Regions from separate parts of the Sporomusa sp. GT1 genome, predicted to be linked through region 2. Evidence: riboswitches for the same ligand, from Rfam matches in the RefSeq annotation. Region 2 holds a riboswitch; each other region holds the start of a gene.

Region 1 (4,236 bases), on a different contig from region 2:
GCTTGTCACTCTGGGCTGAAGCGGCTTGCGGCAAGTTAACAGGTATTGTCTGCTGGTCAACCATATAGAGCGTGCTCATGATAAAAAATACCAGTAAAAAGAAAATGATATCAATCATGGGAATAATCATCAGCTTAGGCTGACGCTCTGAACGCAAATTACGCAATTTCATGACGCTTCTCCTGTTTGATATGCCCCATCACCAGCAGGCAGGTCTGCTCAATAGTCGTAATCAGGTGATCTAACCGGTGATTAAAATAACTGTACACAATCATAGCCAGGGTAGCCACACACAAGCCGGAAGCCGTGGCAATGAGCGCTTCCCCGACACCGCCGGTAATGGCCTGAGGCTGACCGGCTTTGATATTCATGACACTAAAGGAATCAATCATACCGATAACTGTGCCTAAGAGACCAAGCAGCGGCGCAATAGTTACAATGGTGTCCAAATGGTTTAAATATGCCCGGAGGCCGGCAACAGCTAAAGAAGCTTCTCCCTCCAGCACGCTTTCGATATTCGCGCAGCCCCGCTGCACATGGGCAATCCCTTTGGCGGCAACCATAGCGGCAATACCCTGGGTCTGCCGGCATAATTCATGAGCTGCCGCCCAGTCATCCCGCTCCAGTAAAGCGGTAAGGCGTCCGGTAAACTCGTGCATATCGGTGTCCATTTTTCTATAATACATGAACCGCTCCACCCCAATGGCGGCCACCAGTACGGAACAGGCCAGAATCAGATACATGACCGGGCCGCCCTGATGAAATATCTGAAAGCACTTGGCAATAAAACTCATTCTTCTCCCTCCGTTTGTATCATTATCAATAACCTTAAAAAAGCTGAGGATAGGCAGCCCGGGCCACAGCCTGCACACCGTAAACAATGTACTGTGAGGTGGAAGTCAGGTGTCTGTCAGGCACAACAATCATTTTTTTGTTGTGAATGGCCTTCACAATCTGCAAAGCCGGATCATTTTGCACATCCTCAGCAAACTTCTGAATATCTGTTTTGCCGGTATAATCCCAGACCGGCAGCAGAATGATATCCGGATTAATCCGGACAAGCTGTTCTTTGGACAATAGGTCATCATTGTTTAAACCGGCGGCTGCCACACCTTCAATTGCCCCTGCCTGGCGGCAAATATCTTCAAAAGTACTCCCTTTACCGCCACTATCTCCCATCAGGGAAAACCGGATAACTACCGGGCGCTTATCGGCTGGAATCGTGCTGGTTTTTTCGTTAATTTGCGCCAACTGCGTTTCCATTTCAGCCACCAGACGTTCACCGGCCTGTTCTTCACCGACAACCCGGGCAAGCGCGATAATAGATTGCTTAACCTCGTCAACGTTGGCGGCGGTTTTATAAACATAGACGGGAATGCCTGTCTCCCTGAGCGTTTGGCTCAGCACCGGCGGCAGCCAATCCGGCATAAGCACAAGATCCGGCTGAAGCGCAATAATGCTTTCGGCATGAACACGTATTCTCTTGGGAACAACTTTGGCCTGTTCCACAACATTGGAAACACCGGCGTCATCCACAAGATGCGTCAGGGCCGCAATACGCTCCGGGTTTACCAGTGCCAAAAGAATTTCGTCGGTACTGACGGAAAGCGGCACAATTTTTTGCGGTTTTTGCGGAAGCTGCAGTACATAGCCGGTACTATCCACTATCTCATAGCCGCCGGAACCGGCTATATTTCCATTGCCGCCTTGCGGCGAACCGGTATTATTTTTTCCCGTACAACCACCTGTAAAGAAGAACAGCACTACTAAAGCCACGAGCATACTCAGGCGACATGACGGTTTAGCCAGGGTTGCCAACATCATCGTTTCATCTCCTATAGGTTGTCTCTTAAGTAAACATTATGCAGCAGCATTGCGGCCAAACAGAGCAAAAACAGCTGCAAACAGAAAAACTCCCGACCGTATAAAAAGCCGGGAGTAACAAACAGTAGGTTACTGGTTAGAATAAAAAACTTCTGGTGATAAAACCAGAAGTGAATTCAGCTACGCCGCAAAACGCCTACTGTAATCCCCTCCCCAAACCCTCGTGGGTAACAAACGGTGATTGTCAGACAGGCAGTTCTCCTGACTCCGGATCATAGCTTGCTTAAACCTTCCCAGAAAATCATCCCAGTGGCATATCTTAAGCTTACTCCCCGTTACAGTGGCGGGACCGCGCCGGCTTTTCACCGGTCTTCCCTATTAAGCCCAGTTGGGCACCTACCTCAAATATTCTGTTTATTGTTTCCAGTATATACTTCAGTCCAAATAGTGTCAAGTTGTTCTTATTTTGTATATCTCTGCTCAAGACCGCATATACATGCCATATCTGACTTCCATCTTCACGCGAGAGGAGCAGGTCACTTGGTAAGAATGGCACTGTCCTATTGGTTGTCGAAGGCTGCTCCCAAAGCCTGGCTATTAACCCTGCTTCTCATCCTTTGCACCGGTTTGCTGGTACTGCTCCATATGCAGCTCAATAATTGGCAGGTAGGCTTCTACAATCACCTGCAGCAGCATAACTTTGCCGGTTTTTATCATGCTTTAGTTCAATTTGCTCTGATTTGTTCCATTCTTGTCGCAACCTCAGGCTGGCAGACACATGTCAAAATGCTGCTGCAGCTGCGGTGGCGCCAGTGGTTAACGAATAAATATATCACGCTGTGGCTGCACAAGCAGAACTATTTTCATATGAGATTTCTTGTTAAGGCTATCGATAATCCGGACCAGCGTATCGGCGAGGACATTCAGTTGTTTGTTACCCATTCGCTGGATTTGGCCGTGGGGCTGCTGCGTCATTTAATAACTCTTATCGTATTCTCAGTTGTCCTTTGGCGGTTATCAGGGGAAATCCAGGTCTCCTTATTGACAGCAGAAGTCATAATTCCCGGTTACCTGGTCTGGTCCGCCCTCCTGTATTCCGCTCTCGGCACCTGGGTAACCATAAAGATAGGCCGCCCTCTCATGCTGCAAAATAACCTCCAGCAAAGCAATGAAGCCAACTTCCGCTACAGCTTAATCAGGCTGAAGGAATATGCCGAAGGTATTGTATTATGCAAGGGAGATACCTGGGAGAAACACAATCTGTTAAAATGGTTTTCAAGTATTGTAATTACCCAGCTTGCAATAATTAAAACAACCAGGGACATTACCTGGATATCCGCAGCCTATACACAGTTGTCTACCGTATTTGCCTTTTTGATCGCGTCTCCCAAATATTTCAATGACGAGCTACAGCTTGGGCAATTATTCGAAATATCGGGGGCTTATTGGTATGTTCATTCCGCGCTCGCCTATATCATTGAAAGCTTTGGGAAAATCGCTCAATGGCAGGCTGTAACTAACCGGCTGCGGGAGTTTTGCACCCAGCTCCGGCTCCTCCAGTCACAGCACCTGGCATCAAACACTTCCTTTTACAATCCGGATACACTCATAACCAAAGAACTTTCCGTATTTTCTCCTGCCGGCCATATCCTGGTGAACAAGCTTACCTTAGCGCTCCCCGGTGGTGACAGCCTGCTGATTACCGGTCCTTCGGGCTGTGGCAAAACCACATTATTACAGACATTAGCCGGAGTCTGGCCCTATTTCTCCGGGCAAATGTCCTGCCCGCCGGATGGCAGTGTCCTGTTTCTGCCGCAAAAACCTTATATCCCGCTTGGCTCACTGCGCGCGGCGGTACTATACCCGTACAAACACGTCAGCGTAACCGACAATAAGGTGGAAGAGGCACTGCATATATGCAAATTAGCCGCACTGCTCCCACGCCTGGATATCGAAACAGACTGGTCAAAAAACCTTTCACCGGGTGAACTCCAACGGCTTTCCCTGGCCCGGGCCATCTTGCACCGGCCAAAGTGGATCTTCCTCGATGAGACAACCGCTTGTATTGACGCTGCCATGGAAGCAGAAATATACCAGATACTTAAAGAGAAGCTGCCTGATGCCGCAGTAATCAGTATTGGCCACCGGGATACGCTAACGTCATACCACCGCAGGATATTAAAATTAAACGGCACCGGCGGCTGGAGCTATTCTGAACAGCCGCAGCAGTAGAAAGTCAGCAGCCCGGCAGCCGGTTAAAATTCAATACCCTTTTGCGCCCTGATTCCCTGTTTATACGGGTGCTTAATTTCTCCCATTTCGGTTACTAAATCGGCTTTATCAATGATTTCCTTACGCGCACTGCGGCCGGTAAGCACCAGGTGCAGATAGTCCGGCTTTGCAGCTATCAAT
Region 2 (4,236 bases):
GCGCCGGCAAGCATTCCAAACTGGGGGAATTGATCGGCAGGACAGTATTGCCGGCAGTCAAAGAAGCCTTATATAAGCAGACCGGGCTGTCGCCAAGCCGGCAGCATAGTATGCTGGCCCGGTTCAAACGCTATGGCATTAAAGAGGAAAGCCTGTGGCAGGCCTATGCGGCTGCTAACGAAAAACCGGTAATGAAGGCCAGGTTTTTGGCTGCACTATGCCAACTGGACGGCGACAATCAGCTGGTGACCTATGCTGCTTTATATGTGCATCTCCTGGATCAATTATCCTGGCAGCTGCTGTCAGGCGAGGAGGTCTGTCAGGCTGCCAATGAACTGCTGGCTGCCCTTGCGGGTAAGCTTGACGTTACGGCACCGGTAGTTGAGGGGAACGATACCTGTGCCTGTCTTGAGGCCTGGACAGCTTTGGTGGTAGCTGCGACAGGTTCAGATGTTGCCCATTAGACTATACTCTTCAGCATAGTAAGGGGGAAGTAGTATGTTTAGTCCGTTTTGGAACGGGTTTCTGGTCGGGGCAGTTTTATTTTCCATGATCGGGGTGGCGGCCGGGATTTTTGTTGTCGCATTATGCCAGGCTTCAGCAAAAGGAAATGGCACAAATGACAATAATAAATGTAAGCAGGGGGAGATTGTTTTGGCGGAAAACACCAGCCTATTGAAGATGCAAAAAAAGTCATTGATACTATTTACCTTGGTTTTGTTTTTGACAGGTGCCTTTTGTCTGTTGCAATCCGGTACAGGTGAGGCGGCCAAGAAAAAAGCGGCAGCTCCCATCGGGATTGTAAATTATAATGCTTTATTAGACCAGCACCCGGATATGGCTAAAGCCATTGAAGAACTTAAACGGGAAAATGAGCAGGCTCAACAGGAATTTGAAAGCAAATCGTCCGGCTTGAGTGATAAAGAAAAACAGGACCTGAACTGGCAGCTGCGGCAAAGGCTGGAATTAAAGCAGCAAGAGCTATTGAACGCTATTGCTGTCCAAATTGATGCTGTCATCAAGGAGATAGCCGATGCCCAGGGATTAAGTGCCGTGGTAGACCAGGAGGCGACTATCTATGGCGGCAAAGATATCACTAATGATGTATTGAAGAAAATCCAGAAAAGGTAAGTTTCGTTTATTGTTTGTCTTATAATAATGGCTTATAATACAGTTAATGAAAGAAATAGATCCAAAAGGGATTTGTACGTGAGGTGACAGGATGAGCGCAGAAAGGTTCGATCATCTGGAAAAAATGCTGGCGCAGCTTATTCACATGGTAGGGCACAACAATGCATTTACCGAAGAGCTGTGTCAACGGATGGACCGTTTGGAAACCAAGGTAGATAATCTGGAAACCAGGATGGACAGCCTGGAGGCAAAGGTAAATAGCCTGGACGCCAAAGTAAACGGTCTGGAAACCCAAGTTAATAGCAGCTTCGATGGGCTTATCGGCATGGTTCATCTCCTGGGCAAAAAAATGGAGGCCATACCGCGCATTGAAGCTAAAATGGATGTCTTAAACGAGCGTGTGTTTGAGCAAGAAGCTGATATTAATATGCTGAAACGCGCTAAGTGATTGTTGCCTTTGCTCAATCCCTAAGAGTTGTACTTTGTCTAGTATTGACAAAATAGCTGCTTTTTTGTAGTATGAATCATATAAGTATGGCAATTTCATAATGTTGAGTTAGGTGCCCGCAAGGGCTTAATAGGGAAGTCCGGTGCAATACCGGCGCGGTCCCGCCACTGTAATGGGGAGCAGGCTTAAGATATGCCACTGGGATGAAGTATCCTGGGAAGGTTTAAGCAAGCTATGATCCGGAGCCAGGAGAACTGCCTAGCTGACAATCACCGTTTTTCACCCACGTGGTATGGGGAGGGGATTATGTAGAGCAATTAATCGATCTGTGCTGGTTTTTACCATTTGTGGATTAGTTCTTGCGTGCGGCTCTTCCTGAATTTCAGGAAGAGCCTTTTTGCATTTTTACAACCGTTGCTCAAAGTAGACAATGAATAGGAAAAAGGGGAGTCGGCATGAAAAAAATTGTTGGGCTGTTGCTTATGTTTGTCTTTATGATGACAGGCTGTTCGTCTGAAAAAACGGCAGGACCGGCCAAAAAGGATGAGGTTGTAATTTCAGTTGGCGTGAATATGACGGCAGGAGGCTATGACCCTATTGCCGGCTATGGTGTTTGGGGACCGGATATTTTTCACAGTAAGCTGCTGAAATACAATGTAAAGAGCGAATTGGAAACAGATCTGGCAACCGCATATGAGATCAGTAAAGACGGTCTGACGTATACCTATCATTTGCGCCAGGATGCCAAATTTGCTGACGGCACGCCGTTGACTGCCAAGGATGTGGCTTTTACCTATACAAAAGCAAAAGACAGTGGTTCTCCCGCTGATCTGACCATGCTGGCCGGCGTCAAAGCGGTGGACGACTATACGGTTGTTTTTACCCTTAATAAACCCTGGTCGGTATTTACCTCAACCACTGCCACCATTGGGATTGTCTCGCAGGCCGCCTACAATGAGAAATACGGGGACAATCCGCTGGCATCCGGTCCGTGGAAAGTGGTTCAATTTCAAAAAGATCAGCAGCTGATATTGGTGCCTAATGAACATTATTACGGCCAAAAGCCAAAGTTGAAAAAAGTAACTATTTTGAAGCTGGATGAAGAAGCCGCGCTGGCTGCGGCAAAATCAGGCCAACTCGATCTGGTCCTGGTTGAAACGGAATTTGCCAAAACAAAAGTGGCAGGCATGCATTTGGCAGAACTTGAGACAGTTACCGGTCTGGTCATCAACCTGCCGATGGTGAAAGAAACGACAACCGCTGATGGCAAAGTAATTGGCAATAATGTTACCAGCGATTGGGCTATTCGCAAGGCGTTGAATATTGGCATTGACCGCAAGCTGATTGTCCAAAATGCATTTAATGGAATTGGGGACCCGGCCTATGGCTGGTCGGCTGCCCTGCCGTGGGGCAATGCTCAGGCGGCCTTTGCCGACAATCAGGTTGAAGAAGCCAAAAAAATTCTTACAGATGCCGGCTGGATTGATACCGATGGCGACGGCATCAGGGAGAAAAACGGTCTTAAGGCCGAGTTTGTAGTTACCGGACGGAGCAATGATCTGCAAAGGTATAATACCGTTGTCGCCGTCGCGGCAGATGCCAAAAAACTTGGGATTAATATTATTCCCAAAGCAGCTCCCTGGAACGAATGCCGGCTAGCGCAGGCAACACCCACCTGCTGGGTTTTTGGCAGCCATAATCCTATGGATGTATATCGTTATTATCATTCTTCACAGATGGGCAAAGGTGTCATCGGCAATCCTTCCTCTTATGCCAATCCCAAGGTTGATGCGTATATCGACCAGGCCTTGGCTGCTACCAGCAGTGATAAAGTTGACGAATACTGGCGCCTGGCTCAATGGGATGGAACCACCGGCATGAAAGAAGATTATCCTTATCTCTGGATCGCTAATACCCGTCTTACCTACTTTATCAAAGATGGGCTGGATATCGGCAAGCAAAGAGTTCATGTCAGAAGTCAGGGGATTCCTGTTGTCGAGAATCTGGCTGAGTGGTCATGGCAATAGCTGGTCACGCTAAATCTATGGCGTAAAGGAGAATTCAATGAGTACAGGCACCTTGAGATATTGGGGGATGACTCTTGTCCGGATGACGACCTTGCTGATTGCCATTAGCATGGTTAGCTTTATCCTTATTGCTTCATCCCCCATAGATCCTGTTGATGCTTATGTCGGTGATTTGAGTGTCTCGGAGGAGCAGCGAAACAATATTATTGCTTACTGGGGGCTGGATAAATCGCCGGTGGAGCGTTACCTCATCTGGGCCGGACACCTTTTCGAGGGGGATATGGGGACCTCGATTACCTATCGTCAGCCGGTGACCGAGGTAATCGGCGAACGGTTTAAAACCTCACTGGCGCTAATGGGGCTTGCCTGGGTATTTTCCGGGATTATCGGCTTTCTTCTCGGTGTAGTCTCAGGTGTCCGCCGGGGCAGTGGGCTGGATAAGGCAATTAAGACCTTTTGTCTGACCTTGACGGCAACGCCTGTTTTTTGGATGGGATTGCTGATTTTAATGGTATTTGCCGTTGAACTCCAGTGGTTTCCGCTGGGGCTGGCGGCACCCATCGGCAAAGTTGCCGGGGAGGCGACGCTGGCGGAAAGGCTGTATCACCTGATATTGCCGGCCTTCACGCT
Region 3 (4,236 bases), on a different contig from region 2:
TAAAGCTACTATCCCACTAGGGCACTGACCGCATGTTTTTCCTATAGCTTCCGGCAATAGCAATGGATAAATTTCTGCCCGGCAAACTAACAACCTCCTTTAACTATAAAGTGGTATGTTTATAATAACACGGATTGGTAAAATGAGTAAAGAAGTCTCTTGGCCAAATTTACTACGTACTAGGTGGGTTATTTCACGAAAAAGATAAGCGAATTTTCGGTAAAGGGTAATAGGGGAGGACGAATAAGGGGTGTGTATTTGCAGGAAGTACAAATGGTGAAAAAAATAAAGATAATTAGTAATTGTGATGGTTGGTTATCTTGAAAAAGCCTGGGTAATGTAATATAATGTAGAACTAGAAGAAACAGGATTAAAAAAATACTATAAAAGTATATAGACAGTATACTTTTTGCCTGATTTTTCAAAAAACCAGGCAGTCTAATTTTTTCTGGTTAAGGGAGACTTAGCTTCGGATGGGCTGAAAACCCCCATCTGAAGCTAAGTTTACTTTATCCGATGACTAACTCGCTCTAAGACTCCCACCTCTCCAGGTGGGAGTAAGAGCGACTAAGTCCCCGGATAAGGGCGAACTAACCTTCAGATGGGGTTAAAACCCCACCTGAAGCTAAGTCTGCTTTATAAAAAATCGTTGCTTTTATTAGCCGGCCAAGTGCGAGCCTGGCAAAAAGCAAGCGGTTTATGGGTCAAAAAAAGGGAGGAGAAATTGGGTAATGCGTAAAACAAGTGTAAAATTAGTAGCCGTACTAACTGTTGTGCTGTTAATGGCAGGAGTTATGGCAGGCTGCGGCGGGACCGCTTCCAATGACATCAAAATTGGTGTTCTAAATGAAATGACTGGCGGTAACGCAACCATGGGTACTTCTTCTGCTAATGGTGCCAGAATGGCTATTAAAGAAGCCAATGCCAAAGGCGGAGTGCTTGGCAAACAAATAACCGCCGTTGTTGCCGATAATAAGAGTGAACCTTCTGAAGCCGCCAACGCTATGACCAAACTGGCAACTCAGGACAAGGTAGTCGCCATCACAGGTATGTTTGCCAGTTCGAACGCCATTGCTGCCTCCAGTGTAGCTGAAGCAACCAAAGTTCCGCTTTTAGCAGTAGGGGCAACCAATCCGAAAGTAACTGTGGATGAAAAAACCAATAAGGTAAAAGACTATACTTTCCGCGTCTGCTTTATTGATCCGTTCCAGGGGACGGTAGGAGCTAATTTTGTCCTCAATAGCTTAAACCTTAAAAAAGCCGCTATCTTAGTGGATAATAGCAGTGATTACAGCAAAGGACTGTCCACCTTCTTTGAAGAGGCCTTTACTAAAGGCGGCGGCGTGGTTTTGTCCAAAGAAGCCTATTTGCAAAAGGACCAGGATTTCAAGACTATTTTAACCAAAATAAAAGCCCTTAATCCTGAAGTGCTGTATGTGCCCGGATATTATGAGGAAGTAGGCAAAATTGTAAAACAAGCGCGCGAATTGGGCATTACTGTTCCCATTATCGGCGGTGATGGCTGGGATTCGCCTAAACTAATAGAAATTGGCACAGCCGCCGCGTTAAATAACACCTACTTTACCAACCACTACTCGGTGGATAACACCAGTCCCACCTCACAAGCTTTTGTTGAAGCTTACAAAAAAGAGTATGGATTAGTGCCGGATGCATTGGCTGTTTTGGGTTATGATGCCGCCAATCTGCTGATTGACGCCATCAAACGCGCTAACAGTGTGGAGCCGGCTAAGATCCGTGAGGCGCTTGCCGCCACCAAAGATTTTGCTGCTATCACTGGTGCGACGACCTTAAATGCCACCCATGATGCAGAGAAAAATGCCGTTATTATTGAAATGAAAGATGGCAAGCAAGTCTTTAAAGACACCATTAAGCCGTAGCCAGGTTCTGCGGATAATCATGCTTTCAGAAAACAGGCCGGGAATATTCCCGGCCTGTTCATATTGACGGTATTTACAGGACTCTGTTATAATTAAGGAAATTTTGCATAATACGGTTAAGGTGCCGCCGGCTAGTATCTTGTGTCACTTAAAATTTGAGATTAGATGGTGACACAAGGTACTACTACCGGGGGAGAATAGGGAAGTCTGAGTATGGCCACACCATACATAAGCGCGGGCCCGCCACTGTACCGGAGGAGAGCTTACACAGGCCACTCGTCAAGGGGAAGGCGTAAGTATTGATGAACCGGGAGCCAGGAGACCTGCCTTACACCGTTTTACATCCTTCATGGAAAAGAAGGCTTTTTTGGGATTGCCCAAAAGAGCCTTTTATTTTTGCCCCCTGTTTTTTGCCTAAGGTTTGGCGCAAGCCGTGTTTTCTTTACTTAACATAATTGGAGGTTGCTATGAGTTTACTGCAAGATACCTTAGTGAAAATTACTGCCCCGGATACTGTGATTATGCAGCAGGTACAGGATAAGCTGGATAGTCTGATCAAGCCGGCAGGCAGCCTTGGCCGGTTGGGAGACATGGTCAGACAGTATGCAGGCATCACCGGTGAGACCGAGCCGCGCCTGCCCCGCAGCTGCATGGTGGTAACATCTGCAGATCATGGAGTTGCCCGGCAGGGTATCAGTGCCTATCCGGTGGAAACTACTATGCATATGACAGCCAATTATCTTATCGCCAAAGGGGGCAGTGCCAACGCTTTTGCCAATTTCAGCGGTTCTGACCTGGTGGTGGTGGATGTTGGGGTGGCAGGTGACTTATCCTATGTTCCCGGACTGTGGCACCGGAAGATTGCTTATGGAACTCAGGATTTTACACAAGGGCCGGCCATGAGCCGGGAGCAGGCTGTACAGGCAATCGAAACCGGGATTGAGATTGTCAACAGTAAGGTGAGTGAAGGCTACAATTGTTTTAGCCTGGGGGAAATGGGCATTGGCAATACGACGGCCAGTGCTGCCATTGTCGGTGCGTTTACCGGCCTGGAGCCGGACAAGATTACCGGGCGGGGGACCGGCATATCGGACAGCCGCATGCAGGTAAAACTTGCCATTGTCCGCCAGGCGTTGGCGGTTAATAAACCGGATGCCAAAGACGGGCTTGATGTATTGGCCAAGGTTGGCGGGTTTGAGATCGGAGCCCTTGCCGGGGTTGTTCTTGGTGCTGCCGCTAATCGCTGTGCTGTCATAATTGACGGCCTTAATACCACGGCGGCGGCTTTGATTGCCCATGCCATCCAGCCTGTAAGCAAAGAATACCTGTTTGCGTCCCATTTATCCGGTGAACCGGCCCATATCATTGCCTTGCGCTGTCTGGGGCGGGAAGCGTTTGTCGACATGGGGGTCCGGCTGGGAGAAGGCATCGGCGCTTCAGTCGCCATCGACATGTTGAAGGCAGCCGTTACCTTGCTTGATAACAGTAACCGGGGAGGGCAGACTCATGTTTAACGATATTCTGGCAACCATCAAACCCTTGGATGAGCAGGCGATGGAGCGCTGTCAACTGCGATTGGATAACCTCACCAAGCCGCTTAACAGTTTACATTCTTTTGAACATATCGCCCGGCAGCTGGCTGGGGTTACAGGCCATCCCCGTCCCCGCAATCTGGAAAAAAGCATTATCATTATGGCTGCCGACAGCGAAGCCGCCCTGGCAGCCAGAGGCAGATATGAGCAGACACCAACCGTCCAAAAGATTAGTAATTTTTGCCAGGGCCGGTCTGTGATTAACAGCTTTGCCGAACATGCGCAGGCCAAGCTGGTCCTGGTGGATATCGGCGTTGCCGCCGAGCTGCCGCCATACGCGCAAGTCCGGCATGAAAAAATTGCTTATGGTACGGCAAATATGCTGCAAGGTCCGGCATTAACCAGAACGCAAACAATACAGGCCATCAAGGTGGGAATCCAAACGGCTTCAGAGGCCATCGCCAGCGGTGTGCAGGTAATCGGACTGGGTGAAATGGGCATAGCCGGCACAATTTCCGGTTTGGCGGTTGCCTCCTGCTATAGTGAACAGCCGCTGGAAAACCTCACCGGCCGTGAGCGGGTGATTATCCGGCGGTCCTGGGTGGTAAATGAGCCTGATAAACAGGATCCTCTGGATGTATTGACAAAAGTAGGCAGTTTGTCAATGGCAGGCCTGGTGGGAGTAATTATTGGGGCGGCTGCCGGGCGGGCCGCCGTAGTGCTGGATGGCCTTGTCACCAGTGCAGCCGCCCTGCTTGCCGTACAAATGGCGCCGGCGGTGAAAGCCTATCTGATTGGTTCGCATT

What was found. Region 2 has a riboswitch for cobalamin ahead of GT1_RS18025 (ABC transporter substrate-binding protein). Riboswitches for the same ligand answer to the same signal wherever they lie in the genome.
Region 1: another riboswitch for cobalamin. It lies ahead of GT1_RS19485 (ABC transporter substrate-binding protein); the one in region 2 lies ahead of GT1_RS18025 (ABC transporter substrate-binding protein).
Region 3: another riboswitch for cobalamin. It lies ahead of cobT (nicotinate-nucleotide--dimethylbenzimidazole phosphoribosyltransferase); the one in region 2 lies ahead of GT1_RS18025 (ABC transporter substrate-binding protein).

Annotation. Positions count from the first base shown of each region.
Region 1 covers NZ_BMBX01000030.1:21,974-26,209, reverse strand. The annotation lists gene GT1_RS19495 (biopolymer transporter ExbD) at 1-172, opposite strand, end outside; gene GT1_RS19490 (MotA/TolQ/ExbB proton channel family protein) at 159-794, opposite strand; gene GT1_RS19485 (ABC transporter substrate-binding protein) at 829-1,824, opposite strand; cobalamin riboswitch at 2,058-2,239, opposite strand; gene GT1_RS19480 (ABC transporter ATP-binding protein/permease) at 2,374-4,056, shown strand; gene cobO (cob(I)yrinic acid a,c-diamide adenosyltransferase) at 4,080-4,236, opposite strand, start outside.
Region 2 covers NZ_BMBX01000023.1:32,543-36,778, reverse strand. The annotation lists gene GT1_RS18040 (adenosylcobinamide amidohydrolase) at 1-464, shown strand, start outside; gene GT1_RS18035 (OmpH family outer membrane protein) at 499-1,131, shown strand; gene GT1_RS18030 (hypothetical protein) at 1,223-1,579, shown strand; cobalamin riboswitch at 1,673-1,856, shown strand; gene GT1_RS18025 (ABC transporter substrate-binding protein) at 2,035-3,606, shown strand; gene GT1_RS18020 (ABC transporter permease) at 3,644-4,236, shown strand, end outside.
Region 3 covers NZ_BMBX01000007.1:63,324-67,559, reverse strand. The annotation lists gene GT1_RS10545 (ABC transporter substrate-binding protein) at 732-1,898, shown strand; cobalamin riboswitch at 2,058-2,244, shown strand; gene cobT (nicotinate-nucleotide--dimethylbenzimidazole phosphoribosyltransferase) at 2,366-3,412, shown strand; gene GT1_RS10535 (nicotinate-nucleotide--dimethylbenzimidazole phosphoribosyltransferase) at 3,405-4,236, shown strand, end outside.